Regions from separate parts of the Geobacillus sp. 47C-IIb genome, predicted to be linked through region 2. Evidence: a T-box and tRNA genes for the amino acid it is inferred to sense, from the RefSeq annotation. Region 2 holds a T-box; the other holds one or more tRNA genes.
What was found. The T-box of region 2 lies ahead of IC804_RS05070 (valine--tRNA ligase). A T-box ahead of a tRNA ligase gene usually reads a tRNA of that ligase, here a tRNA-Val.
Positions count from the first base shown of each region.

Region 1: it encodes a tRNA-Val, which carries the amino acid that the T-box ahead of IC804_RS05070 (valine--tRNA ligase) is inferred to sense. The anticodon was not compared.

Region 1 covers NZ_CP061473.1:106,787-121,631, forward strand. Annotated here, with positions in the region: gene treC (alpha,alpha-phosphotrehalase) at 1-1,075, opposite strand, end outside; gene treP (PTS system trehalose-specific EIIBC component) at 1,186-2,601, opposite strand; gene IC804_RS00555 (MerR family transcriptional regulator) at 2,892-3,599, shown strand; gene parC (DNA topoisomerase IV subunit A) at 3,990-6,434, opposite strand; gene parE (DNA topoisomerase IV subunit B) at 6,495-8,432, opposite strand; gene IC804_RS00570 (CoA-binding protein) at 8,592-9,011, opposite strand; gene IC804_RS00575 (hypothetical protein) at 9,306-9,875, shown strand; gene IC804_RS00580 (ABC1 kinase family protein) at 10,023-11,699, opposite strand; gene IC804_RS00585 (phasin family protein) at 11,751-12,050, opposite strand; gene IC804_RS00590 (MBL fold metallo-hydrolase) at 12,217-13,065, shown strand; tRNA gene IC804_RS00595 (tRNA-Ile) at 13,352-13,425, opposite strand; tRNA gene IC804_RS00600 (tRNA-Tyr) at 13,444-13,525, opposite strand; tRNA gene IC804_RS00605 (tRNA-Thr) at 13,537-13,609, opposite strand; tRNA gene IC804_RS00610 (tRNA-Ser) at 13,647-13,739, opposite strand; tRNA gene IC804_RS00615 (tRNA-Leu) at 13,757-13,839, opposite strand; tRNA gene IC804_RS00620 (tRNA-Ala) at 13,848-13,919, opposite strand; tRNA gene IC804_RS00625 (tRNA-Val) at 13,924-13,998, opposite strand; rRNA gene rrf (5S ribosomal RNA) at 14,008-14,124, opposite strand.
Region 2 covers NZ_CP061473.1:990,118-1,004,962, reverse strand. Annotated here, with positions in the region: gene ccsA (cytochrome c biogenesis protein) at 1-558, shown strand, start outside; gene hemC (hydroxymethylbilane synthase) at 574-1,503, shown strand; gene IC804_RS05100 (uroporphyrinogen-III synthase) at 1,503-2,273, shown strand; gene hemB (porphobilinogen synthase) at 2,274-3,248, shown strand; gene hemL (glutamate-1-semialdehyde 2,1-aminomutase) at 3,264-4,553, shown strand; gene spoVID (stage VI sporulation protein D) at 4,672-5,736, shown strand; gene ysxE (spore coat protein YsxE) at 5,780-6,811, shown strand; gene IC804_RS05075 (hypothetical protein) at 6,808-6,996, opposite strand; T-box leader at 7,133-7,487, shown strand; gene IC804_RS05070 (valine--tRNA ligase) at 7,598-10,219, shown strand; gene IC804_RS05065 (bifunctional folylpolyglutamate synthase/dihydrofolate synthase) at 10,350-11,654, shown strand; gene IC804_RS05060 (vWA domain-containing protein) at 11,713-13,719, shown strand; gene IC804_RS05055 (hypothetical protein) at 13,828-14,845, opposite strand, start outside.

The DNA of each region.
Region 1 (14,845 bases), 880 kb from region 2:
GATGAATCGTCGTCGCCAGCATCTTCGCTGATTCTTTCCAATACTCCCCATCATCACCGTAGCGCGACACGATGCGCGGTTGGTCGTGGTTGCACCAAAAGAGCGCATTCCATCCTCCGCCTTCGTGCATTCGCACCTGCCACTCCGACAAAATGCGTTTTAAAGCGAGAAAATCAAACGGAGCGACGGCCCATTTTTCCCCGTTTGGGTAATCGACTTTCAAGTGATGGAAATTAAACGTCATGTTCAGCTCGTTATTTTCCGGATTCGTGTAACGGATGCAATGATCGATCGTCGTCGACGACATTTCTCCCACTGTCATGACGTCATATTTCGAAAACACTTCCCGGTTCATTTCTTGTAAAAATTCATGGATGCGCGGCCCGTCCGTATAGAAGCGGCGCCCATCCCCCGGTGGAATCGAGCCGTCATCGTCTGGGAAATGTTGGTCTTTGGACAACAAGTTGATGACATCCAATCGGAAGCCGTCGACCCCTTTTTTCAGCCAAAAATGCATCATGTCATAAATGCGGCGGCGCAGCTCTTCGTTTTCCCAGTTCAAGTCGGCTTGTGTCACATCGAACAAATGCAAATAATATTGCCCGGTTTGTTCATCGTATTCCCACGCCGAACCGCCGAATTTCGACTGCCAGTTGTTCGGAGCGCTGCCGTCCGCCTTCGGGTCGCGCCAAATGTAAAAATGACGGTACGGGTTCGTTTTCGATGTGCTCGCTTGCTTGAACCATTCATGGTCAGTCGACGTATGGTTGACGACCATATCCATGACAAGCTTCATGCCGCGCGCATGCACTTCCTCAAGCAACCGGTCAAAATCATCCATTGTTCCGTACTCGTGATGAATGGCGAAATAATCGCTAATGTCGTAGCCGTTATCGCGCTGCGGCGAAGCGTAAATTGGCGTCAGCCAAATGACATCGACGCCCAGTTCTTTCAAGTAATCGAGCTTTTCGATGATGCCCGGCAAATCGCCGATACCATCCCCATTCGTATCACGGAAACTCTTCGGATAAATTTGATAAACAACCGCCTTTTTCCACCACGGTGTTGTTGACACGTTTCTTCACCTCGTTTGTTGACTTCGACAATGAATGAAAAACATACCATTGGCGTTGGCAGCCAATGGTATGTCAGCGAATGCATCATTACCTCAATAAATGTGAACCATTAGCGTGCCACTTTGCGCACTTTGCCGAAAACAAATGTCAGCACAAACGGCACTACAATGGCAATCGCCATCCCGATAAAGAACGGGACCCATTTCTGTGGCACGATCGACAAGAAGCCCGGCAGACCGCCGACGCCGATCGATGGAGCAAGGACTTTATTGAGTGTGATAAACATGCCGGCAATCGCTGCCCCTGTCATCGCTGCAATAAACGGGAATCGGAAGCGCAAGTTGACCCCGAACATCGCCGGCTCGGTAATGCCGAGATAGGCCGAAACCGCTGAAGTGAACGACAATCCGCGCAGCTTTTCGTCTTTTGCGACAAACATCATCGCTAATGCCGCAGAACCTTGGGCGATATTCGACATGACTAAAATCGGCCATAAGAACGTGCCGCCCGTGCTAGCAATCAGCTGCAAATCAACCGGCAAGAATGTATGGTGCATCCCGGTAACGACAAGCGGCGCATACAGCGCTCCATACAGCAAACCACCAATGGCTGGAACGTTGTCAAAAATTCCGACAAACAAGTTCGTAATCGCGTTCCCGATCGCGAACGTGATCGGTCCGATGGCGATAAACGCCAAGAAACCTGTCACGAGCAAGGCAAGCGGTGCGACAAGCAACAGTTGAAACGCATCCGGAATGCGGTTGCGCAAAAACAGCTCGATCTTCGCCAATACGTACGAAGCAACTAACACAGGCAGCACTTGCCCTTGATAGCCGACTTTTTGCACATCAAACCCGAATAAGTTCCAAACTGGGATTTCTCCTTCTTGTTTTGCTGCTCCCCAGCCCCAAGCATTCAGCAAATCCGGGTGGACGAGCATCAAGCCAAGAACAATCCCCAACAGCGGACTGCCTCCGAATTTTGTCACCGCCGACCAACCGATCAACCCCGGCAGGAAGACAAACGCCGTATTGGCGATCAAGTTGATCATATTCGCCAAATCTGCCCATTCTTGATGCACATCGACAAACGATTTCCCCTCATAAAAAATGTCTGGACCGGTCAAAACGTTATTAATTCCCATTAACAGACCAGCTGTGACGATCGCCGGCAAAATCGGGATAAAAATGTCAGCGAGCGTCTTAATGGCGCGTTGCAGCGGATTGAGCTTCGCTTCCGCCGCATCTTTAATTTCCTGTTTCGTCGCCCGGCCAATGCCAGTCAACTCAACGAGTTCGTTATACACTTTATCAACGAGCCCTTGACCGATGACAACTTGAAACTGGCCGTTTGCCGAAAACGACCCTTTCACTACATCAATGCGTTCAAGCGCTTCTTTATCCACTTTTCCTTCGTCTTTGAGCGCAAACCGGAGCCGTGTCACACAATGTGTGGCGGCGACGATGTTCTCTTTACCGCCGATGGCCTCAACGATTTGTGCAGCTGCTTGTGCATATGCCCCCATTATGAATGCCTCCTTTTTCTTTCTCTCGCTTTCAATTGCGTTAAATCGCTTTCAGCAACCGGTTGCAAAAAAACTTGTATATACATCCTGAACTCATTCTATCTTGTATATACAAGTTTGTCAACGTCTTTTTTCGATAAGAATTTACACGATTCGACAAAGATTGTTTGTTTTTTGCTAACTTCCACTTCTTTTGTTATGTTTTGTCAGACAGCAGGAAAATAAACTGTGGAGTGGGAAAATAAAACATAGCCATCATAAATGTGGAAAGAAAGGATGAGGGGAACGCCATGAAGACATATACACTCCGCGAAGCAGCGAAAAAAATCGGGGTCACAGCCCGCGACTTGAAACAATGGGAAAAACAATTTGCCCAATGGATTACAATCCCTCGCACCTCCCAAGGGGCACGCATTTACACCGAAGAGCTTATCAACCAGTTCCGCCATATCCGAACACTGCTCGCTGACGGTCGCCGCCCGCACGAGATCATTGCGGAATTGAAACAAGCGAACGAACCGTCCGCTCCCCCGGAATCTGCGGTCATGGAAGGGGAAATTATCGATGTTCCCCGCTTGCTGCGCCATGGCGCCCCATACATAGCCGAGCAGCTGGCTGCCCGCATGAAAGACGACATCGTCGACGCTCTGAAGCAGGAAACGGTCGCTGTCGTGCGCCAGGCGATGGATGAAGTAAGAGGGAAGCTTGATGATATCGGGGAGCAAACGACGTCAGCTGCTGAAACAGTGCGCCGCTCACTTCATGATTACAAAGAAGCTTGGCAACAAAAAACCGAGCAACTGCATGAACATTTGGAAACGGTCGTCGCATTTTGTCACGAGGAAAAGACAAGGCAGGAAGAAGAGCGAAAACAGCTCGAACAGCGCATTTTAGAGCGGGAGAAAGCGTTCCGCGAACTTGTTCTTTCCTTCCGTCAAACAGCGACAAGCGCCGTGGCCGCCCGAACCCGGACGAACAAATGGTGGAAGTTTTGGTGAAGGAACGAGTAGAGGATGTGCTTCTCCCCTTTTTAAGGGGGAGGAAACACGATGATTATCAACGAACTTGGGGCTGACCCAAAACAAAAGTACGTTTTGGGATCAGCCCCAATTCTTGCAAATTGATGTGAACCACTTTTACAAGTCTGTATCTTGTCTCTCTTTTGAAGACAGATGGCCTTTTGCATGGACTCCTTTTTCGCTCGAATTCACAAGAGCTGAACGGCTTCGTTTGACATGCCGATCTTGCTTATTACATCTGTTTTCCCTTACAAGTTTGCTACGAACCGTCAATGAATCCCCGCCTAGTACAAGTTTGACCAATCGTCGGCCCTCAGTTCAACCGACAGCGGCTCACCTTATGGATAGCGGATTCTTGGCGTTTCCCCCTCATTCCTCTTCCCCTTTTCCTAACAACTTCTCTGGCTCTTTCCAAACGTCGATCACCATCCCGGCTTCGTCGGTATCGATGAGGAATGAACCAGTGCCGTAGCGATCGGTCAAGCGGAGTGAAGCAACATCGACCGTTTCGGTGACCCCTTTTTCCGTCCGCATTCCGATCATTTCTTCACCATCATTAGTCATGACGGCTCCGACGATTCGGTGCGGGTTGGATTTCACCTCGCGCACAATCATCACTCCACGTCTCGCGCGCGATGTCGGTTCGAATTCGCTAAGAGCCATTTTTTTCACCGCTCCGCGCTGTGTCACGACAATGAGAGAACCGCTCTCTTCAGGACAAATCGGGCAGACCGCGGCAACAAAATCGCCCTCTTTAAGTTGAATGCCTTTCACCCCGGCGGCACGCACGCCGACCAAACTGATTTCCTCTTCAGCAAACAAGAGCGCATAGCCATCATGCGTCGCCATCCAAATAAGGCCGCGGCCGTCGGTCGCGTAGACGGCGATCACCTGATCATCGCCTTTTAGATTGACTGCCACAAGCGGGCGTGTATAGCGCTGCACTTGGTACTGCGAAAGCTCCGTCCGCTTTACCATCCCATGCTTTGTCACAAAGACAAGCTGCTCATTCGTTTCAAAAGAGGAAACCGGAACAACCGCAACAAGTTCATCATCGCGCTCGATCGGAATGAGACTTGAAATATGCTGGCCAACGTCTTTCCAGCGAATGTCCGGCAACGTGTGCACCGGGCAATACAAATAATATCCCCGGCGGGTGAACAACAAGAGTACATCCGTCGTGTTCATCTCTAACTGGGCGAGCAATCGGTCTGTCTCTTTCATCCCGATGTCCTGGCCGTTGGACGCACTGTAAGAACGGTAGCTCGTTCGTTTCACATATCCTTCTTTTGTCACCGTCACGATGACATCTTCCGCTGGAATGAGTGCTTCGACGTTGACTTTCAGCTCCTCGATCTCCTCTTCAATGACCGTTCGCCGTTCATCAGCGTATTGCTTTTTCATCGACTTCAACTCTTTTTTAATGACCGCAAGAAGCTTTTTCTCATCAGCTAGAATCGCGGTCAGCTCGGCGATCGTTTTGTCGAGCCCTTCCGCCTCTTGACGGAGTGCTGTAATGTCCGTATTCGTCAACCGATACAGCTGAAGCGTCACGATCGCCTCCGCCTGCGCCTCGGTAAATCCGTAGTTAGCAATCAGCCGGTCTTTGGCGTCCCGCTTGTCGCTTGAGGCGCGAATCGTCGCGATCACCTCGTCCAAAATGGAAAGCGCCTTAATTAAACCATCAACAATATGTTTCCGCTCATTCGCTTTTTTCAGTTCAAAATGAGAACGGTTCGTGACGACGTCTTTCCGATGAGCGATATAGGCGTCAAGCAGCTCTGGCAAGCTCATCAATTTCGGCCGGCGCTCGTGAATCGCCACCATATTGAAGCTGTACGGCACTTGCAAGTCAGTATTCTTGTATAAATAGTTGAGAATCGCTTCCGCATCCGCATCTTTTTTCAGTTCAATCACGATCGACAGCCCGTTCCGGTCCGTTTCGTCACGGACGTCAGCGATGCCATCCAGCTTTTTGTCCAAGCGAAGCTCATCGATTTTTTTTACTAAGTTGGCTTTGTTCACTTCATAAGGCAACTCGGTAATCATGATATGCCGTTTTCCGCCTTTTGCCTGCTCGATCGTCGCTTTGGCGCGGATGATGATTTTTCCGCGACCGGTCTCGTACGCCTTGCGAATGCCGTCCTTCCCTTGGATAATGCCGCCGGTCGGAAAATCGGGACCGGGAAGAACCGTCATCAAGTCATCGACGGTGCAATTCGGCCGGTCGATTCGCAATAAGACGGCATCGATGACTTCACCGAGCGCATGCGGCGGAATGTCGGTCGCATAGCCAGCCGAAATACCGGTCGAACCGTTTACGAGCAGGTTCGGAAACATTGCCGGCAAGACAGTCGGCTCGTTCGTCGTATCATCAAAGTTCGGCACAAAGGCGACCGTTTCTTTGTCAATGTCGCGAAGCAGCTCGGCGGCGATGGCTGACAGGCGCGCCTCCGTGTAACGCATCGCCGCCGGCGGATCGCCGTCCAAGCTCCCGTTGTTGCCGTGCATTTCGATAAGCACGTTACGTAGCTTCCAGTCTTGGCTCATCCGCACCATCGCCTCATACACTGACGAATCGCCATGCGGATGGAAGTTGCCGATCACGTTCCCGACTGTTTTTGCCGCTTTGCGAAACGGCTTATCGGCCGTATTGCCATCGACGTACATGGCATATAAAATACGGCGCTGCACCGGCTTTAACCCGTCACGCGCATCAGGCAGCGCCCGGTCTTGGATGATATATTTACTGTAGCGGCCAAAGCGGTCGCCAAGCACATCCTCTAAAGGCAATTCCAACAATCGTTCTGCCATCATCATTCTCCTTTCACAACGAACTTCAGCGGCAAAAAGGCGGCTTGCCTCAAGCCGCCATCAGCCGATCCAACCTGGCTCTTCTTCGAGTCCAAAGGCGACGTGCGTTTCGATCCATTTGCGGCGCGGCTCGACTTTGTCACCCATGAGCGTCGTCACCCGCCGCTCGGCGCGGGCGGCGTCTTCGATGCGTACGCGAATTAACGTGCGCGTCTCTGGGTTCATCGTCGTTTCCCACAGCTGATCGGCGTTCATTTCACCAAGCCCTTTGTAGCGCTGAATCGTATAGCCGCGCCCCATTTTTTTCGTGATCTCCCTAAGCTGCTCATCCGTCCACGCATACTCCACTGTTTCCTTTTTGCCGCTTCCTTTACTGATTTTGTAAAGCGGTGGCAAGGCAATGTATACTTTCCCTGCTTCAATAAGCGGACGCATATAGCGATAAAAAAACGTGAGCAGGAGCACTTGAATATGGGCGCCGTCCGTGTCGGCGTCTGTCATGATGATCACTTTGTCGTAGTTAATGTCCTCAATCGAAAAATCAGCGCCGACACCGCCGCCAATGGCATGAATGATCGTATTGATTTCCTCATTTTTTAAAATATCGCCAAGCTTCGCTTTTTCAGTGTTAATGACTTTCCCGCGCAGCGGCAGCACCGCCTGAAAACGGCGGTCACGCCCTTGCTTCGCCGAGCCGCCCGCTGAGTCGCCTTCGACCAAATACAGCTCGTTTTTTTGCGGATTGCGCCCTTGTGCCGGCGTCAACTTGCCGCTTAAAAGCGCCTCTTTTCCTTTCCGCTTTTTGCCGCTTCGCGCTTCCTCGCGCGCTTTGCGGGCCGCTTCACGCGCTTGATACGCCCGGATCGCCTTTTTAATGAGCATCGCACTCACATCTGGGTTTTCTTGCAAAAAGTAGGTCAACTGTTCAGACACGACCGCATCAACAGCCGAACGCGCCTCGCTCGTCCCAAGCTTGCCTTTTGTCTGTCCTTCAAACTGCAACAAATGCTCCGGAATGCGCACCGAGACAATCGCTGACATCCCTTCACGAATATCAGTTCCTTCAAGGTTTTTATCCTTTTCTTTTAATAAGCCGACACGGCGCGCATATTCGTTAAAGACGCGTGTCATCGCCGTTTTCGCCCCGGCTTCGTGCGTGCCTCCGTCTTTTGTGCGCACATTGTTGACAAACGACAAGACGTTTTCCGAGTAGCCGTCATGAAATTGAAACGCAAACTCGACTTCAATGCCGTTTTGCTCGCCGGCAAAATAGGCGACCGGATGGAGCACGTCTTTTTCTTCATTCAAATAGGCAACAAACGCTTCAATCCCGTTTTCGTAATGAAACACCTCGCGCATGCCGGTCCGTTCATCGACAAGTTCGATTTTCAGCCCTTTTAATAAAAACGCCGATTCGCGCAGCCGTTCGCTTAACGTTTCATAATCGAACACCGTTGTGCTGAAAATCGTCGGGTCAGGCTTAAATTGAATGATTGTCCCGGTTTTGTTTGTCGTTCCGATGTTTTCAAGCGTCGTCACCGGCTTGCCGCCGTTCTCAAACCGTTGCCGATAGATAAAGCCGTCGCGATGAATCGTGACAACAAGCCATTCGGATAGGGCGTTGACGACTGATGCCCCGACCCCGTGCAAACCACCGCTCGTTTTATACCCGCCTTGACCGAACTTACCGCCGGCATGCAGCACAGTCAAAATCACTTCCGGCGTCGGTTTGCCGAGCTTATGCATTCCGACCGGCATGCCGCGCCCTTCGTCCAAAACGGTGACACTGTTATCTTTATGTATTTGAACAAGAATGTAATTTCCGTATCCAGCCAATGCCTCGTCAACGGAGTTGTCGACAATTTCATAGACAAGATGATGCAGGCCGCGGCTGTCAGTGCTGCCGATGTACATGCCCGGCCGCTTTCTCACCGCCTCAAGCCCTTCTAATACTTGAATCGCATCTTCGTTATATTCGTATACCGTTCGTTTTGCCACAAGGCCACCCCTTCCTGCCAAAACAAGAACATCTGTTTCTGTTTTATTGTACCATAAAATACCCGGCTGTCCATTGTCTTTTGACAACGCCTGACAAAATCGGACAAATGCGCCGAAAAAACGAAAGGACCATCTCGGAGAAGATGGTCGTTTCGTTCGTTACGCGCGCTTCGTGAGCGCATGTTCCACTTTAATGCAGCGGTCCATAATGACCGTATAGCCTTTTTCTTTTAAAAAGCGGTACGCTTCTTCGTTGACGACGCCAAGTTGAGCCCAAAACACGTCAGCGTCGATTTGCACAAACTCGCGGGCGAGTTCCGGCAGATGTTCAGAGCGGCGGAACACATTAACAATATCAACATGCCCTTGAATATCTGTCAGTTTGTCCACCGCCGGAATGCCTTCCCATTCATCAATCATCGGATTGACAGGAATAATTTCGTATCCGGCATCTTTCATCGCTTTCGTCACCATGTATGATTCGCGCTCCGGGTTGTTGGACAAACCGACTACCGCAATTCGCTTCGCCTTCCGCAAAATATCGCCGATCTCGTCCCGGCTTGGGTTTACAATGGACATCGGGTTCTCTCCTTCCTTCATTCCCTTTACTCGTCGTACTAGTTTCGCCGTCTAGAAATGAAAATCCTGCCGTGCTCATGGGAAATAAGAAAAAATCATCGGTCTTTCCTACGCGACGATAGGCGTAGTCCCAACGAACCGGCAACACACAGTTGTCCTTTATCTTCCCCGAAATAACGGCGTCTAAAACAGCTCCCTCCTCTTTTCCATGGTTTCCGCCGCCGAAGGTAGACGTTTTCCGCATATCTCGATCAACTATGTGAGATGCTAAGCAAAGACAAGGGAGGGTTGTTCGTGAATTATCAAGCATATTGGAAAGAAATCGACCAAACACGCGAACAGCTGCACAGGCTACTCCAATCGTATTGGAGCGACTACTCCGGCGTTGGAACGTGGCCGTTTTGGCTGATCTTCACTTTTCTCATCGTTCCTTTAGTGTTGCTTTTTTTCACCGTCGACCGGAAACGGATCTTCGAAATCTTTTTCTTTGGCTACACTATTCACATATTATGGACCTATACTTACATCGCTTTAGAAAACGCCATGTATTTGTCACCACGTTATTTTTTAACGCCGTTTTTGCCGTTTGCCTTAAACATTACCGCCTCGGTGTTGCCCGTCGGTTTTTTGTTGCTTTATCAATATTGTACGAACCACAACAAAAATTTTTATTTATATACGATATTGTTAAGCGCAATATTTGCTTTCGGACTCGCTTCGCTTGAGCAGTGGCTTGGTTTGCTTGAATTGCACGGAGGGTTGCGCAAGTTCCATCTTTTCCTTATCGACTTAATAATCGTGTTCATTACCTATGGGGCGACACGCCTTCTCGTTCGCATCCAGGCCAACCATCACGCTACCTGAACTCCTGATGACAAAAGAGCCGTTCACTTTTTGACGCAATGTGAACCGTATTCAACAGTCGATGCGTAAATGGCCGCAACAAGCCTAAGACACCACAAATACCGTTCAATCACAACAAGAAAAAGGGGACACCCCCCTTTTTTTGCACTAAAGCTTCCCTGATCGAAAGATCGAATAAAGCAACCACCCGAACATGAGCGCGACCACACCAAATCCAATTTCAATAATCGGAATTTTCCATAGGAGCATCGACTGCCGTCCTAGCGATGAAGCGATTAACATGCCGGCCATGACGATGCTCAAGGAAAGAAGGATGAGGCTGATGGACAATCGATTGCCAATTTGATCGAGTTTGCGCAAAAGCGCCTCAAGGTCTGAGGCTGTCATCTCAAGCTGAAGTTTGCCGCGCCGCATGACCTTCGTCAGTTCTTTGATACTGTCCGGCAGCCGAAGCAGCATTTCGCCATAACCCGCCACACGCTTCCACGCCGTTTCTGCCACGCGATCGAGTCGAAGCCGCTCTTTCAGCAATTTTCTTCCGAACGGTTCGGCAACGTCCATTACGCGAAATTGAGGGTCAAGCGTCGCCACCACTCCTTCAACCGTCAACAGCGCTTTCCCTAACAGCGTCAAGTCGCTCGGAATGCGAATGCCATGCCGAAACGCCACCGTTAAAAGATCCCCGATCGCTTCGCCAAGGCTCACCTCGCTGAGCGGAACACGATAATACTTCTCGCGCAACTCGTCAATATCGTCGCGCAGCTTCCCCTCATCGACCTCAGCCGGAACAAGCCCGAGGCCATAAATGGCGTTCAACACCCCGTCGGTGTTTTGCCGCATCAAAGCGATGATAAGTGAGGAAAGGTGATGCTTGACATTCGGACGGAGGCGTCCCATTAAGCCGAAATCAATAAAGGCAAGCATCCCATCGGGGAGAACGAATACATTGCCCGGATGAGGATCGCCATGGAAGAATCCATGTTCGAACATTTGCTTTAACATCGAGACAGTCAAGCGCTCAGCCAGTGTCTTTAACGAATGACCGCTCTCTTTCAGGCGCTCGATTTCCCCGAGCTTAACCCCCTCCACATATTCCATCGTCAGCACTAGTTTCGTCGTATACTCCCAAAAAACGCCGGGCACGTATACAGACGGGTCATCGGCAAATTGATTAGCAAACGTTTCCGCATGGCGCGCCTCGATGGTGTAATCGAGCTCCTGCCGCAGCGACTTTGCCAATTCGTCAACGATTTCAGTGAGCCGATAAGACGCCGCCCAATCTAAGCGCCGTTCCGCGAGCACTGCTAAGTCTTGTAAAATATCCAAATCCGTCTCAATCCGCGCTGCAATATGCGGGCGCTGTATTTTCACCACGACAGCTTGTCCGGAAGGAAGAACGGCCCGATGTACTTGCCCGAGCGAAGCGGCTGCTAGTGGGATTTCGTCAAATGATCGAAAAAGCTCCTCGAGCGGCCCTCCCAATTCTGTTTCCACAATCCGGCGGACCTCAGGAAATGGAAACGGTGGAACTTGATCTTGCAACTTTTCCAATTCGCAAATGATATATCGAGGGATCAAATCCGGTCGCGTGCTGGCGATTTGCCCAAGCTTAATAAATGTCGGACCGAGTTCCTCGAGCACAAGGCGCAGACGTTCTCCGACCGTTTTTCCTTCCCGTTTCCCTTGTTCGGTTCGCCCGCGCGGCGGCAAGGAAAGAAAGGACGAAAAACCGAGTTCATCGACGATCATCCCGAATCCGTGCCGAAGCAAGGCGACGGCAATTTCATGATATCGACCAATATGGCGCATCCGCTTTCCGATCATCCGACCATCTCCCTTACAACGGCAAAAAGCGAGCGGACAGGCCGTATTCGTTTACTGCCCGCTTTGTTCCTTTTCTTCAAGGCGGCGGATTCGCTCCTCGAGCTGTCGAACGTCTTCCTTCGTCGCTAAATCAAGCTTGTCAATCATTTGTTTGATTTGCTCGCGCACAAGTCGTTGCACTTCCGCTTTCCGCTCTTCGGTTTGCTGCTTCCATTGGTCGATTACTTCTTTCGATTCATCAAGCGACAACTCCCCTTTTTTGACCAACTCATCGATCAATTTTTCCACTTGTTCTTTGCTAGCAATGGCTAATCCAAGTCCAAATGCCAACCCTTTTTTCAAAATGCTCATCCGTTTTATCCTCCTTTATCCATCCTTTTTCCTTATCGTACCATTTTTCGATGATCCTTGTCGAGCTAGGTCGCGGATTTCCCGTACGGATCGAATGCTGTTTTGTATACCTCATGTGATCGGGCGGCATGCTATCGTTGGACGATCATTCATAGGAGGGGTCCCAATGACTGATGAACAGCTGCATTATGGAGAAGACTACCATTTCATTCCCGCGACATCGGCAGCAAGCGGTGTCGGCATTAGCGTGCTGCCCGATTTGTACTGTCACACGATCCAAATCGTGAACATTTGTCTTGTCGGCCGGCCGGACGACCGCACGTTTGTATTGGTCGATGCTGGCATGCCGGGGTCGGCTGATGACATTATTTCCGTTGTGGAACAACGTTTTGGAGAGAACAGCCGCCCGCAAGCGATTATTTTAACTCACGGCCATTTTGACCACGTGGGGGCGATTGTTGAGCTTGTGAAGCATTGGAATGTTACGGTCTATGCCCACCCAGCCGAACTTCCTTATTTGACCGGAAAAGCTCGCTATCCTGAACCTGACGCTGCTGTCGAAGGCGGCTTCATCGCCAAAATATCACCGTTTTTCCCAAACGAACCGATTCAGTTAGGCAACCGCGTTCAACCGCTTCCTGAGGACGGCACCGTCCCGCACTTGCCAGAGTTCCGTTGGATACACACACCGGGGCACACTCCGGGACACATTTCCTTATTCCGTTCACGCGACGCTGCCTTAATCGCGGGCGATGCGTTCGTCACCGTCCGTCAAGACTCGTTATATAAAGTATTGACCCAACAAACAGAAATTAACGGCCCGCCACGCTATTATACAATCGACTGGCCCGCCGCCCGCGAATCCGTGCGCAAGTTAGCCGCACTCTTTCCGTCAGTCGCCATCACCGGGCACGGTGCTCCTGTCGCCGGCAAAGAGCTGCGCGAAGGGTTGACAAAACTCGCCCGTGATTTTGACCGTATCGCTACCCCTGATTATGGAAAGTACGTCCATTAGGCAAACGGACCATCGTTCCGTGAACGGCTTCTAGTTTTGTTTGAAGCGGAAGTTTCTCTGCTGAAACCACTTTCAGAATGATGTAAAAAACAGGGGAGGGTGTCTGAACAGGGCACCCTTTCGTTGTTAAATGGCAGACACTAAAGGGACGTTTTGCTGCTGAAAATGAAGACCATGCACTCACATGTGAAAGTCAGAGGATTCTCCATGGAGATGGTAGAGCACATTATGCCTCGACAACGCAAAAAGGACGACAAGAATCACTCTTGTCGTCCATCATAATAGATGGGCCTAAGTGGACTTGAACCACCGACCTCACGCTTATCAGGCGTGCGCTCTAACCAGCTGAGCTATAGGCCCGTTTATAAGAAATAAAAATGGAGGGGGACGGATTCGAACCGCCGAACCCAAAGGGAGCGGATTTACAGTCCGCCGCGTTTAGCCACTTCGCTACCCCTCCATGATTAACAATGCCGACTGCAGGACTTGAACCCGCAACCTACTGATTACGATTCAGTTGCTCTACCAATTGAGCTAAGTCGGCATAATATTAAGAAGGAGACTCATTGTTGATGAATTTATGGCGGAGGAGGAGGGATTCGAACCCCCGCGGGCTGTGACACCCCTATCGGTTTTCGAAACCGACCCCTTCAGCCAGACTTGGGTACTCCTCCGTAACTATTTGGAGCGATGCGGTCGAGAGGACTTGAACCTCCACGGGGTCGCCCCCACTAGGCCCTCAACCTAGCGCGTCTGCCATTCCGCCACGACCGCATAATCAATGGAGCGTAGGGGATTTGAACCCCTGACCTCTTCGCTGCCAGCGAAGCGTTCTCCCCCTGAACTAACGCCCCATGATGGTGGAGTATACTGGGATCGAACCAGTGACCCCCACGCTGTCAACGTGGTGCTCTCCCGCTGAGCTAATACTCCGTATTCTATGCCTAGCAGCGACCTACTCTTGCAGGGGCGCTGGCCCCAACTACCATCGGCGCTGGAGAGCTTAACTTCCGTGTTCGGGATGGGAACGGGTGTTTCCTCTCCGCTATCACCACTAGGCAATGGCGACATTATTTATTATAAATGATTTTGATTTATTGTCAATAGTTTTTTTATTCTTTTTTTGTTTTGTTCCGTTCAACTTTCAAGAAACAAAACTATCTCTTGAACTTTCATTTTCGCAACCTTTTGTCGAGAAACTGACCTTTCCTGTTCCTGCTTGTAGGCGTAGACACAAGCAAAACCTCAAGCAGTTTACTAATATATCATTTTTCCAACAGATGTCAAGCGTTTTTTCTTAAAATCAATCTTCGCATAAAACCAAAACTTCAAAATCGGACAGTTTTTATTATATAGATAAAATATTTATTTTGTCAAGGTTTATTTTTTATTAAAGACCATGTTTCGTTGTTTTCTTTTGCTTCACCCTCATCTAACGAAGCGACAATTTTTATTATACTTATGAACTGATTCTAAGTCAATATTTATAATCCAGTTAATTTTATCCAAAATATTTCGCTATATTAGCCTGAGTAGAGAAGCTTTTTTCAAAGTAGCTTCCCCCCTTTTACATCTATTTACTCAAATGATCCAGCCGATAGATGTACATTCTCCCCTTTTCATGCACAAATCATTTCTTGCCATGGCCATGGCCACCTGCGTATAATAAAAGGTAGATAGCGTAAAATGAAAACAGGGACATTGGCGGCCACCAATGCCCTGTCCATGCACAGCCCTGCAAGAAGTGCAGTGGCTCAAGCTTTGGGCATGATAACCTACC
Region 2 (14,845 bases):
CGTGTTGATTTTATCGTCTTTTTTACGAACGTACTCGCTTTTTTTATTTTGGCCATTCATACGTTCGTGCCGTCCTCGCAATCGCCGGCTGTCGCCAAACGGCTTGTCTCCGAACTGCTGGTCATCCATATTACCCTTTCCTTCGGGGCATATGCAGCGTTTACACTGTCATTTCTTTTCTCGGTGCTTTACATGTTGCAATACAGTCTGTTGAAAAAGAAAAAGTGGAACGCTCGTCTTTGGCGGATGGCTGATTTGTCGAAGCTCGATTTTTCGTCGTATGTTTTAAATTTGCTCGGTTTGCCTATGTTGTTATTAGGGCTTATTCTCGGTATGATTTGGGCGTATATTCAAATCGATTATTTCCATTGGTATGACGCGAAAGTGCTTGGATCATTTGTCGTTCTTCTCGTTTATGGCGTCTATTTTTACAAACGGATCGTCCGACAGGTGCAAGGGAAGACGATCGCGCTATGGAATATCGGTTCATTTTTATTTTTGCTTATCAACTTTTTCTTGTTTGGCAGTTTGTCAGAATTCCATTTTTGGTATGCGTAATTGAGGAGGAGCGAAATGCGAAACATCGTCGTTGGCTCGCGGCGCAGCAAGCTTGCTTTGACTCAGACGAACTGGGTCATTAACGAATTGAAGCGGCTCGGGGCGCCGTTTACGTTTGAGGTAAAAGAAATCGTCACGAAAGGAGATCGCGTGCTCGATGTCACGCTCTCCAAAGTAGGAGGCAAAGGGCTGTTTGTGAAAGAAATTGAGCATGAAATGCTGACCGGCGGCATCGATATGGCCGTCCACAGTATGAAAGACATGCCGGCAGTACTGCCGAGCGGATTGGTGATCGGCTCGGTTCCGCGGCGTGAGGATGTGCGTGATGTGCTCGTCAGCAAGGGGAATCTGTCGCTTTCCGATTTGCCAAGCGGGGCGGTCATCGGTACGAGCAGTCTGCGCCGCTCGGCACAGTTGCTCGCCTATCGGCCGGATGTGACGATCAAATGGATCCGCGGCAACATTGACACAAGGCTGGCGAAGCTGAAAAACGAAGATTATGACGCCATCGTGCTGGCGGCTGCCGGCTTGGCGCGTATGGGCTGGAGCGATGACGTGATCAGCGAATATTTGTCGCCGGATGTGTGCGTCCCGGCGGTTGGCCAAGGAGCGCTTGCTGTCGAATGCCGTGAAGATGATGTGGAGTTGCGCGAGTGGCTGAGCCGTCTGAATGATGAACAGACGGAACGAGCAGTTCGGGCGGAGCGCGCCTTTTTGCAGCAGATGGAAGGTGGATGCCAAGTGCCGATTGCCGGCTATGCGGAAGTGAAGGAGGGAATGGTGCATCTTACTGCGCTTGTTGCCTCCCCAGACGGCAAAGAGAAATACAAAGAAATCGTCATTGGCGCTGATCCGGAAGAGGTCGGCCGACAGGCAGCTGCCCTCCTGAGTGAGCAAGGGGCCAAAGAGCTGATCGAGCGCGTAAAAAAGGAGCTGGGCAACTAATGACCAATCGTGCGCTGGCTGGCAAGACAGTGCTTGTAACCCGTGACAAGGAGCAGGCGGCATCGTTTTCCGCCAAGCTGCGCGACGCTGGTGCGGTGCCGATCGAAATCCCACTCATAGCTATCCGGCCAGCGGCGACACCGGAAGCGATTGCCGCGCTCGCCGAACGGCTTGAGGAATACCGATGGCTCGTCTTGACGAGCGCGAACGCCATTCGCTTCTTTTTTCCGCACGTTTCGTTGTCGCGGCCGTTGCCGAATATCGCTGTCGTCGGACGGAAGACGGCAGCTGCCCTCGCTGAGTACGGTGTTTCACCGGTGCTCGTGCCGGATGATTTCACCGCTGAACGGCTCGCTGCCATGCTTGCACCGCGCTTGAAACAGGGCGAACGGGTGCTGTTTGTCAAGGGGGACTTGGCGAGCCCGACGCTGCCTGAGGCGTTAAGAGAGGCTGGGGCAACAGTTGATGAGTTTATTGTGTATCGCACCATGCCGGATACGAGCGGAGAAGAGCAGTTGTTGACACTGCTGCGCGAACGGAAGTTGGATGTACTCACTTTGATGAGCCCATCAGCAGTCCGCAGCCTTGCCCGTCTTCTTGGCGGAGAAGCGAACGAGCTTCTCTCCGGAGTCACCGTCGCCTGCATCGGACCGGTGACAAAAAAGGCAGCCGAGCAGGAAGGCATAGCAGTACATATTTGTCCAGCTGATTACACGGCTGATGGTATAATGAAAGCGATGGAACAATATTTTTCCACGGAGGGACGATAAATGTCATTGTCATTTGACCGCCATCGTCGCCTGCGGCAAACAGCCGCCATTCGGGCGATGGTACGCGAGACGCATCTTCGCGTTGATGATCTTATTTATCCGCTGTTTGTCGTCGAAGGAAGCGGCATTCGCCGCGAAGTGCCATCGATGCCTGGGGTATACCATTTATCGCTTGATCGTCTAACGGAAGAAATCGATGAAATCGCGAAGCTTGGCATCCGGGCGGTCATGGTGTTTGGTGTGCCGGACGAAAAAGATGAAGTCGGTTCGCAGGCGTATTGCGAAACTGGGATCGTCCAGCGAGCAATCCGGCAAATCAAGGCTGAACGTTCGGAGATGGTCGTCATTGCCGATACATGTTTATGCGAATATACGAGCCATGGTCATTGCGGCGTCGTCGAAAATGAGCAAGTACTCAACGACCCGTCGCTCGAGTTGCTCGTCAAAACGGCAGTGAGCCAAGCGCAAGCTGGTGCCGACATCATCGCACCGTCGAACATGATGGACGGGTTTGTCGCCGCCATTCGCCATGGGCTTGATGAAGCGGGGTTTGAGAACGTGCCGATCATGTCCTATGCAATTAAGTACGCCTCGGCATTTTACGGCCCGTTCCGCGATGCAGCGGACAGCGCACCGCAATTTGGCGACCGGAAAACGTACCAAATGGATCCGGCCAATCGTCTTGAGGCGTTTCGCGAGGCAGAATCCGATATAAAAGAAGGCGCTGATTTCTTAATGGTCAAACCGGCGCTTGCCTATATGGACATTATTCGCGACATCAAAAACCGGTTTCCGCTTCCGCTTGTTGCCTATAACGTGAGCGGTGAGTATTCGATGGTGAAAGCGGCAGCGCAAAACGGTTGGATTGACGAAAAATCAGTTGTGATGGAAATGCTGACAGGAATGAAGCGAGCCGGCGCTGATTTAATCATCACATATTTTGCGAAAGATGTTGCTCGCTGGCTGGCTGAATAGAGAGGGGGCGGAATCGTGCGAAGTTATGAACGGTCGAAAGCGGCTTATGAAGAAGCAGTGACATTAATGCCAGGTGGGGTAAACAGCCCGGTTCGCGCCTTCAAATCGGTCGGGATGACGCCGATTTTTATGGCGCGCGGCCAAGGTGCGAAAATTTACGATATTGACGGCAACGAATATATCGATTATGTGTTGTCATGGGGACCGCTCATTTTAGGGCATGCCGATCCACAAGTTGTTGAAGCGTTAAAACGGGTAGCCGAACAAGGGACGAGCTTCGGCGCTCCGACGTTGCTTGAGAACGAGTTGGCCAAACTCGTGATCGAGCGGGTGCCTTCCGTCGAGATCGTACGAATGGTCAACTCCGGAACGGAAGCAACGATGAGCGCCCTCCGTTTGGCGCGTGGCTACACGAAGCGCAACAAAATCATCAAGTTTGAAGGCAGCTACCATGGTCATGGTGATTCGTTGCTTATTAAAGCTGGCTCCGGTGTGGCGACGCTCGGCTTACCGGATAGTCCAGGCGTACCGCAATCAGTCGCTCAGCATACCATCACCGTTCCGTACAATGATTTGGACAGCGTGCGCTATGCATTTGAGCGGTTTGGTGAAGACATTGCGGCGGTGATTGTCGAGCCGGTAGCCGGCAATATGGGCGTTGTTCCGCCAGTCCCTGGCTTTTTGGAAGGGCTGCGCGACGTGACAAAACAATACGGCGCTCTATTGATTTTTGACGAGGTGATGACCGGATTCCGTGTCGATTACCATTGTGCACAAGGGTATTACGGCGTTGAACCGGATTTGACGTGCCTCGGCAAAGTGATCGGCGGCGGCCTGCCGGTTGGAGCGTATGGCGGTAAAGCAGAAATTATGGAGCAAGTTGCACCGAGCGGGCCGGTGTATCAGGCCGGTACGTTGTCCGGCAACCCGCTTGCCATGACAGCCGGTTATGAAACGCTTCGCCAACTGACACCGGAAACGTATAAAGAGTTTCGTCGGAAGGCAGCGCGCCTTGAAGAAGGGCTGCATCAAGCTGCCGAAAAATATGAGATTCCGCATACCATCAACCGCGCTGGATCGATGATTGGCTTTTTCTTTACGAACGAGCCGGTCATCAATTACGAGACGGCAAAAACGTCGGATTTGGAACTGTTTGCCGCCTATTACCGGGAGATGGCGAACGAAGGCATTTTCTTGCCGCCGTCACAATTTGAAGGGCTGTTTTTGTCGACTGCTCATAGCGATGAAGACATTGAATATACGATCGCCGCTGCCGAGCGGGTATTTGCTCGTCTGCGCGGCTAAATCCATCGGGCTGCTGTATGGGCAGCCCGATTTTTTTATCATACCGCCTCTTTTCCGTTCATACAATGGATAATGTCATAGAAACTATTTGTCGAGGGGACGGAAGGAGGAAGCCCGGTTGGAGCAATCGTATTTGCGTTTTTCATTGGAAGAATCAGTCTGGTTTAAAAGCGGACAGGAAGTCGCCGAGTTTTTGTCCATCTCTCTTGATCCGGTCATTTCCGTCGACGAGTACGACCAATATATTACGATTCGCGGCGCGCTCGAGTTAAGCGGAGAATTCCGTCAAGCGGACGAATCGCCGCAGAGGGACGTGGATGATGATACGTTTGAATCGGCAAGCTATCGATTCATTCAACACATTTCGGTGCGTGAAGACGGCATTAGCGAACTGTTGCACCGTTTTCCAATTGATATTACGATTCCGAAAAACCGTATTCGCGAACTTGACGATGTATACGTGACAGTCGAATCATTCGACTATGATTTAGGTGACAACGGAAGGCTGCTTGTGACTGCAGACATTTCGATCAGCGGGATTAGTGAGGCGCCGCTCGTCGATGACTTACCGGATGATGACGAAGATGAGGAGCCGCTGTTTACCCCATTTGAGTCAATCGCCCGCAAAGAGGCAACCGACGATGAAGCATTCGCATCGGAAGATCGCCCCGCTAATGAGGTGAACGAACAGCCTATTGCTGCAGTCAGTGAAACGCCGTCTTCCGAGCTTGAACTGGCGGCTGTGCGCCATGAAGAAACGCCGTCTGATCAAAAAGAGGACGTAAAAGAGCCATTTTTGCCAATTGAGACGGAAACGAAAGCTGTCAGTGCGGAAGCAGAAGAGGAACTTGATAATCTGTCGCCGCCAACGGAGGCGAAAGTATCGATTGGCGCAGCCAAAAAAGCGATGGATGAAGAGGACGAGGAAGAACAACAAACGGAAGTGAAAAGTGAAAACGCCCTTTACTTAACGAAGCTGTTTGCCAAAAGTGGAGCGGAAGAGTTTACAACCGTCAAAATTTGCATCGTCCAACAAGGAGATTCGTTGGACAAGATTGCTGAACGGTATGATGTGACGATCTCCCAACTTTTGCGCGCCAACGATTTGGAAAGCGCGGAGGACGTGCATGAAGGGCAGCTGTTATATATTCCGGCCTTGGCGGGAAGCCGTCCTTTCTCGTGAAAGGAACGCTTTCCGTTTCTTTTGCCGGTGAGGGGGCGTAACAATGGCCATACGGTCTGAAACGTACCGCGCCGTACTTCATCAGTATGGGCTTCAACCACAGCGCATCGAACAGCGGGGCAAAGCGGCGAAAGTGTACACTGATCGCGGTATTTTTGCCTTAAAAATGCTCGACGGCGAGCAGGAGGCGGCCGCCATTTGGCAGTCGCTTCACTATTATGGCCGCCATTGCCCTCCGGTTTATTGGACGAGGCATCGGTCGCTGTTTGCGGCGGAGGGGGGCCGCCTTTATTATTTACACGCATGGCAGGATGGAGAAGCGAGAGCAAGGGAGGAAACAGTGCGTGCCTTTTTTCACGGACTGTCTCGTCTCCATCGCGCTACCGTTCGCACCGTCGAAGTGAGCGAGGAAGAGGTCGCCGCTTATCGAAAACAAAAAAAAGAGGAATGGCAGCGGGAGCGGACGGTTTGGGAAGAGCGGATCGAGCAGTATGAAACTGCCTGGTACATGTCACCGTTTCAGCTGCAGTGCTGTACGTATTTTCATGAGGTGATGCGCGCTTATTTGTTTGCTGAGGACCAGCTGACCGCTTGGGAGGAGGCACTCCAAGAAACGAAACAATGGCGAGTTGCTTGGGTGCACGGAAAAGCGCGTCTTTCTCATTACGTAGCACCGTATTGGATCAGCTGGGAGCGAGCGCACTGGAATTCGCCAGTATATGATTTGATCGCTGCACTTCGCGTTCATGTCCAAACGCTTCCGCCGCTTGGACAGGAGTGGATGAGGGGGATGGATGAATACGAAAAGGAACTCCCATTATCCGCCGGGGAACGGGCATTTTTATACAGCCATTTAGCCGAACCGCGCGGGTTTGTCCGCTGCCTTGAACAATATGAAGCTGCGCCGAGAAAGGAACGGAACGAGCGGAAATATGTTGCCGCCTTGCAACGCTGCTATTTTGCCTTCAAAAACATGGAAGCGATTGTGATGCATCTTGTCCAACGCGACGCTGCGCGGCAGCAAGAAGAGGCGATCAAGCATGAAGAGCCAGAACAAGGGGACGACAGCGGTTAAATCCATTCCAAATGGAGCGCCACAGCAATCAAAACAAAGATGGCTAATAAAATGACATCGAACGTCGTTGGCAAAAAAATGGTGCGAATGGCTTGAAAAATAGTGAGCGGAATGATCACTTGGGCGCAGACGGCGCGCACTTGCCTCAGCCACGGCGGCCATGAATATGGGTTAAATCGCCGCATCGGCACTTCCCTCCTTCTCCGGTTTACTATACAATATGAAAAGGTCCATTATTTGTCACCTAAGGCAATTGGAATAAATAAATAAAAACTTGGCAAAGATGATGGACAATGGTAGTATAATAATCGAATAATGATGAAAAAAGCGAAGACGGGGAGGAGTACAACAGTTCGCTCCTGCAGAGAGGGAAATCATAAGCTGCGAGATTTCCTAGGATGTCGACTGTTGGAAGGTCGCCCTTGAGCTGCTTCGTTGAAAGGCGAAACCGCTGAGTAGGGGAAGCCGGCTTGATGCCGTTATGCTAATGAAGTGCTTAAGCCTCTAGGAGACGGGTGATTGAAAGGAGAATGTCGTTGAAAGACGCAAGTCGAGAAACCTTGCGGCCGCTCCTGATGGAATATTGCCCGATGCTCGGAAAATGGCACCTTTTCACCGTTCTTCTAGGCTTAAGAAAAAAGGTGGTACCGCGAAAGCAGCTCCTTTCGTCCTTTTTGGATGAAAGGGGCTTTTTTGCTTGCCTATCGGACGGTTGATCCTGTAGGCAACACAGCCATTGTTTATCACATGAAGGAGGGAATAAAAGTGGCACAGCATGAAGTGTCGATGCCGCCAAAATACGATCACCGCGCTGTTGAAGCGGGGCGCTATGACTGGTGGCTGAAAGGCAAGTTTTTTGAAACGACCGGCGATCCGGACAAACAACCGTTTACGATCGTTATCCCACCGCCGAACGTCACAGGCAAACTGCATTTGGGCCATGCGTGGGATACGACGCTGCAAGACATCATTACGCGCATGAAGCGGATGCAAGGGTATGATGTCCTATGGCTTCCGGGTATGGACCATGCCGGCATCGCCACCCAGGCGAAAGTGGAAGAAAAATTGCGCCAACAAGGACTGTCCCGCTACGATTTAGGACGGGAAAAATTTTTGGAAGAAACGTGGAAATGGAAAGAAGAATATGCCGGCCATATCCGCAGCCAATGGGCAAAATTAGGGCTCGGCCTCGATTACACGCGCGAGCGGTTTACGCTTGATGAAGGGCTGTCAAAAGCCGTACGCGAAGTGTTCGTCTCGCTTTACCGGAAAGGGCTCATTTACCGCGGTGAATACATTATCAACTGGGATCCGGCGACCAAAACCGCCTTGTCCGACATCGAGGTCATTTACAAGGAAGTGAAAGGTGCGCTTTATCATTTGCGCTATCCGCTCGCTGACGGCTCGGGCTACATTGAAGTAGCGACAACCCGTCCAGAAACGATGCTCGGTGACACGGCCGTCGCGGTTCATCCGGATGACGAGCGGTATAAACACTTGATCGGCAAGATGGTGAAATTGCCAATCGTTGGCCGGGAAATTCCGATCATCGCTGATGAGTATGTCGATATGGAATTCGGTTCCGGCGCGGTGAAAATTACACCGGCACACGATCCGAACGACTTTGAAGTTGGCAACCGCCACAACTTGCCGCGCATTCTCGTCATGAACGAAGACGGTACAATGAACGAAAACGCATTGCAATATCAAGGGCTTGACCGGTTTGAATGCCGGAAGCAAATCGTCCGTGATTTACAAGAGCAAGGCGTCCTCTTTAAAATTGAGGAACACGTCCACTCGGTCGGGCACAGTGAACGGAGCGGCGCCGTTGTTGAACCGTATTTGTCGACACAATGGTTCGTAAAAATGAAGCCGCTCGCGGAAGCTGCCATCAAGATGCAGCAAACAGAAGGAAAAGTGCAATTTGTGCCGGAGCGGTTTGAAAAAACGTACTTGCACTGGCTTGAGAACATTCGCGACTGGTGCATTTCGCGTCAGCTTTGGTGGGGGCACCGCATTCCGGCGTGGTACCATAAAGAAACGGGTGAAATTTACGTCGACCACGAGCCGCCGGCAGACATTGAAAATTGGGAGCAAGACCCGGATGTGCTTGATACATGGTTCAGCTCGGCACTCTGGCCGTTCTCCACAATGGGGTGGCCGGATACGGAAGCGCCGGACTACAAGCGCTATTACCCGACCGATGTGCTTGTCACCGGCTATGACATCATTTTCTTCTGGGTGTCGCGCATGATTTTCCAAGGGCTTGAGTTCACTGGGAAGAGACCGTTTAAAGATGTGTTGATCCACGGCCTCGTCCGCGACGCTCAAGGAAGAAAAATGAGCAAGTCGCTCGGCAACGGTGTCGACCCGATGGATGTCATTGACCAATACGGCGCCGATGCGCTCCGCTACTTCCTAGCGACCGGTAGCTCGCCAGGACAAGATTTGCGCTTTAGCACGGAAAAAGTTGAGGCGACGTGGAATTTTGCTAACAAAATTTGGAACGCTTCACGTTTCGCCTTAATGAACATGGGCGGCATGACATATGAGGAGCTCGATTTGAGCGGCGAAAAAACGGTCGCCGACCATTGGATTTTAACGCGCTTAAATGAAACGATCGACACGGTGACGAAGCTCGCCGACAAATACGAGTTTGGTGAAGTCGGTCGCACGTTGTACAACTTTATTTGGGACGATTTGTGCGACTGGTACATTGAAATGGCGAAGCTGCCGCTTTACGGCGATGATGAGACAGCGAAAAAGACGACGCGTTCAGTTTTAGCGTATGTGCTTGACAATACGATGCGCTTGTTGCATCCATTCATGCCGTTCATTACCGAGGAAATTTGGCAAAACTTGCCGCATGACGGCGAATCGATTACCGTTGCCTCGTGGCCGCAAGTGCGTCCGGAGCTGTCAAACGAAGAAGCGGCGGAAGAAATGCGGATGCTCGTTGACATTATCCGCGCGGTCCGAAACGTTCGTGCCGAAGTCAATACGCCGCCGAGCAAACCGATTGCGCTCTACATTAAGACAAAAGACGAACAAGTGCGCGCAGCGCTTATGAAAAACCGCGCTTATCTCGAACGGTTCTGCAATCCGAGCGAATTGATCATTGACACGGATGTTCCGGCGCCAGAAAAAGCGATGACTGCTGTCGTCACAGGGGCAGAGCTCATTTTGCCGCTTGAAGGACTCATCAATATCGAAGAAGAAATCAAGCGGCTTGAGAAAGAGCTCGACAAATGGAACAAAGAAGTCGAGCGTGTCGAAAAGAAACTGGCGAACGAAGGCTTTTTGGCAAAAGCGCCGGCTCATGTCGTCGAGGAAGAGCGGCGCAAGCGGCAAGATTACATCGAAAAACGCGAAGCAGTGAAAGCGCGTCTTGCCGAGTTGAAACGGTAGACAAACAATTCTTTTGTTGATTATGATGAAGACGAATCCGCTATCATGCGGGTTCGTCTTTTTCGCTAGCGAAACACCTAGTCAATCGCTAATTTCTTATATCCATCTTCTCGAGGGAGGAGTCATCAGCATGATCCGGACATATGAAGAAGCCGTCACTTGGATTCATGAGCGGCTACGTCTTGGCATGAAGCCGGGGTTGGCCCGGATGGAATGGATGATGGAAAAGCTCGGCCATCCGGAACGCCGCGTCCGTGCTGTCCATATCGGCGGAACGAACGGCAAAGGGTCGACAGTGGCGTATTTGCGTTCGATTTTGCAGGCGGCCGGTTATTCGGTCGGTACGTTCACCTCACCGTACGTTGAGCAATTTAACGAACGGATCAGCATCAACGGCGAACCGATTCGCGATGAAGAAATCGTTGAGCTTGTGCAAGTCATTCAACCGCTCTCGGACGAACTCGAACGAACAGAACTTGGTGGACCGACCGAATTTGAAGTGATCACCGCTATGATGCTCTATTACTTCGGCAAAAAACGGATTCAAGATATTGTACTTATTGAAGTCGGGCTTGGCGGACGATTGGACTCGACGAATGTGATTTATCCGCTCGTTTCCGTCATTACGAACGTCAGCTACGACCATATGAACATTTTAGGCGATACGCTCGCGCAAATTGCGGCCGAAAAAGCAGGAATCATCAAATCGGGGGTTCCGCTTGTGACAGCGGTGAATGAGCCGGAAGCACGGGAGGTCATCGCTAAGACGGCGGCGGAGCGGAAAGCGAAAACATACTGGCTTGGCGTTGATTTTTCCGTTTCCCACCAGCAAACGACCGCTGAAGGGGAGCAATTTTCCATCACAACGCCGTTTGCTGAGTATCGTGACTTACGCATTCACATGCCGGGAGCCCACCAAATTGAAAACGCGGCGACGGCCGTCATGGCGGCTGAATTGCTTCGGCTGAACTATTCGTTTTTGATTGAACCGGAGCACATTCACGACGGACTCGCTATGGCTGCTTGGCCGGGCCGGTTTGAGCGGGTGAGCGATGATCCGCTTGTCATTATCGACGGCGCCCATAACGAAGCCGGTATTCGCGCTCTTGTTGACACGGTGCGCACCCATTACTCGGACAAGCGGGTGCATGTGTTGTTTGCTGCGTTGGCCGACAAGCCGCTTGAACGAATGATCCGTCTGCTTGACGAGCTGGCTGAGACAATTACGTTTACGACGTTTGATTTCCCACGCGCCGCAGCGGCTGATGCACTTGCCGCCCTTTCTTCTCATCCACAGAAAGCGGTCACGGACGATTGGACCGGCTGGATCCGTGAGAAGAAAAAACAAATAGGGGATGATGAGCTGCTGCTTGTCACCGGATCGCTTTATTTTCTATCGGAAGTGCGGAAACTTTTAAAAACCGATGCCAATTGATGAAAAGAATTGATATAATGAAAGAAAAATAGTTCTTTTGGCACGGGAGGGGAGGCGCATGCGGCGACGAAGATGGCTGTTATGGGGGATGTTGTTCTGGCTGATGGCAAGTATATGGCCGAACACCGCAGATGTCGTTTATGCCGACCCAAAAAAGGGAGCGATCACTTCCGTTTCCGAGGAGAAAATTGAAGGATGGGCGACCGCTCCGGGAGAAGGTGATGGAAAAGGCAACAGCATTCGCTTTTTTGAGGTTCGCATTCAGCTGAAAGGACAAAACGGCACTGCTGTCAGCTACCGGACGGAAGCGGTGGAAGTAGAGCCGGATCGGAACGGCGAGAAAAAGTATACATTTTCGCTCGATATGCGCGGCAAATGGCCATCGGCTCCGGGAACAACGGCCACTTATGAAATCGTTGTCGATGCTTACCGGGTGTTAGGAAACGGACAAGAAGAGGTGTATTTTTCATTTCCGCAGCCGCCTTATGAATATACGAGGCAAACGGAGACGAGCACGGCGAAATTGGATTTTTCCCTCTCATTTTCACAGCCAGAATACGCCAAGCCGCCAGACGGCGATGCCCAAGGACGACTCGATGTGACGCTCATCCCGCAAGGTGGGGTTCCGGCGCCTGTTCGCCCGCCGATCGATGTCGTGTTTGTGATGGACGTGTCAGGCTCCATGACGACGATGAAGCTGCAAAGCGCCAAATCCGCTTTGCAGGCAGCGGTGAATTATTTCAAAACCAATTATCATCCAAATGATCGGTTTGCTCTGATTCCGTTTTCTGATGACGTGAAGGCAACAAGTGTTGTTCCGTTCGGATCGAAATCAAATGTTATCAGTCAATTAGACGCCATACTTGATGAAGGAAACCGTTTGACGGCCAACGGCGGGACGAACTACTCGGCTGCCTTGTCGTTGGCTCAGTCGTATTTTAACGATCCAGAGCGGAAAAAGTACATTATCTTTTTGACTGATGGAATGCCGACTGTGCTAAACACAACGAGTTCGATTACACATAAGGAAATTAAGAAAGGTTTTAAAGATGATGGTGAAAAAATCACCGCTTCCCTACCGCTCATATATGGATTGTACAGCGACGGAAAAATGACGAGCATCAGCTTTACCGATAAGGACGGTTATGACCGGCTATTTTACAACAATCATATCGATTATGTGAATGGGTGGCTGTTTTCCAACGATAACGGCTATTCGTTCACTTATGCCTGGGGTGAAGGGAAGGCTTACGGTGATGCCGTCAATGTGGCAAAAACGCTTGTCATGAACAACATCACGCTGTATTCGATCGGTTTTGGCAACAATCACGAGGTCGATATGGACTATTTGCGAGCACTGTCGACGACAGCAGGAGGGGAAGTGCGGCAAGGAACACCGCAAAACTTGACTGAGCTGTTTCAACGGTTTTCACAAATGCCCACCGATCCGACTTTAACGGGAACGGTTCGTATTCCGCTTGCTTCCTTTGGAGGCAATGTGACCATTACAGAAAACGGCCAAGTATGGCTAGATGAAGACAAACAAAACGCGTATATTTCGTTTTCGATTCCGTATGAAGTCGGGAAGCCAGCGCCGGCGCCGATTACGATTCCGGTTTCCGTCTCCTTTAAGCAAAAAGGGACATATACGTTTACGGCCGAACTAACGTACCGTGATGTATACGGGCAGTTGCAGCCGGCAGTGACCAAAACTGCGACGGTCATAGTGAAAGATGCATACGTGCCGCTCGAACGGATGGAGTTTCCCCGGGTGCTGTACATGGAAGTTGGCGAACGGCTTGAAGTAATGCCGCAGCTTCGCTTCATTCCAGACAATGCGACCGATCAAACGCTTCGCTCCGTTGAATCGTCCGCACCGGAGTATGTCGAGGTTGTCCGTGAAAACGGCGAGTGGGTTTTGGTTGCCAACGATGTCGGTTATGCGACGGTGACGGCGACTGCTAATGCGAAAACGAGCGATCATCAGCCGATTCGGGCGAGCGTGACGGTGATTGTTCGCGAACCGGAAGATCACGGTGATAACGACGGGCGAAACCGATGGTAATCGACATCAACACAACTAAGCTTGTTGACGAGATCAAATGATATCGACAAATTAGTGGAGGTTTTTCCGTAAAAAAGGGCGGCCAGATCGACCTAGCCGCCTTTTTCTTTATTCTACTTTCAACCGGTCTACAACGAGGGACAACCGTTTGACAAACGGAAGACCTTCCCCGCGGTCGATCAGCACTTGCGGGTCGTGACGGATGACGAGACGCGACTGGCCGATGTCGTCATCCGGAGCTGGAATGAACGACAATCCGTTTTCCGCCCGGCCGCGATAAGCGTTGACGACAAGGCCGGATATGTCAGCATCCGGTGCGTGTTTGGATGCATCGCCGCGTGCGAACAAGCCGCCTTGAATATGAATGTACGAGCCAACCGCATAGACTGTGGCATTGCTGCTCGTGTAAAAATAGCCTTTTAAGTTCGGCTGCCGCGGAAACGAATTATGAAACTCATTAATGCGCGCCAGCTCAAGCGGACCGTCGGATAACAGGACAAGCTCTTTTCCGTCCCAATCGCTAATGTCAGCGTCATAAATGAGCGTGCGCCCGGTGACATATACAGAGGCGTCAAACGCGACATTTCCTTGAATCGTTAAATCACCGAGCACGATCAAATTGCCGCGCACTTTTGTCGGCGTCTGTGCCGTATTGCCTAAAAACAAATCGCCGTTGACGATGAGCCAATGTTTCTTTAGGTCAATTTCCCCATGATCAACAAAAAACGAGGAAACTTCTGGATGATAAAGCAGGACAGACTGATGCCACGAACCGTCGAGCAGTGGCTCAATGTCATCCACCAACGTTAGGCGGTCTTCGAGCATCGAAAGCATGTCTGGAATGCCCTTATCAATCCATTGTTCGTATTCATCGCTAAACGTTTCGATACCTGCCGCATTAAGCAGCTTATCTTTCACCGTCCAGTTAAAATCAACGTCAATAAAATCGTCTGTTTCTTTTTGTACGGTCGCTCCCTCTAAACCAAAGGAAAAGTGAATTGACTGTCGAAGAAACGTTCCTGACGCCCTTTGATAGCAGTCAGCTCCGCTTTTGCAAGAGAACATCTCTCCTTGAACAAGCCAGGCATTGTCGGCCGAAAGGGAAGGAAAAGAAGTCGGTTCGGTC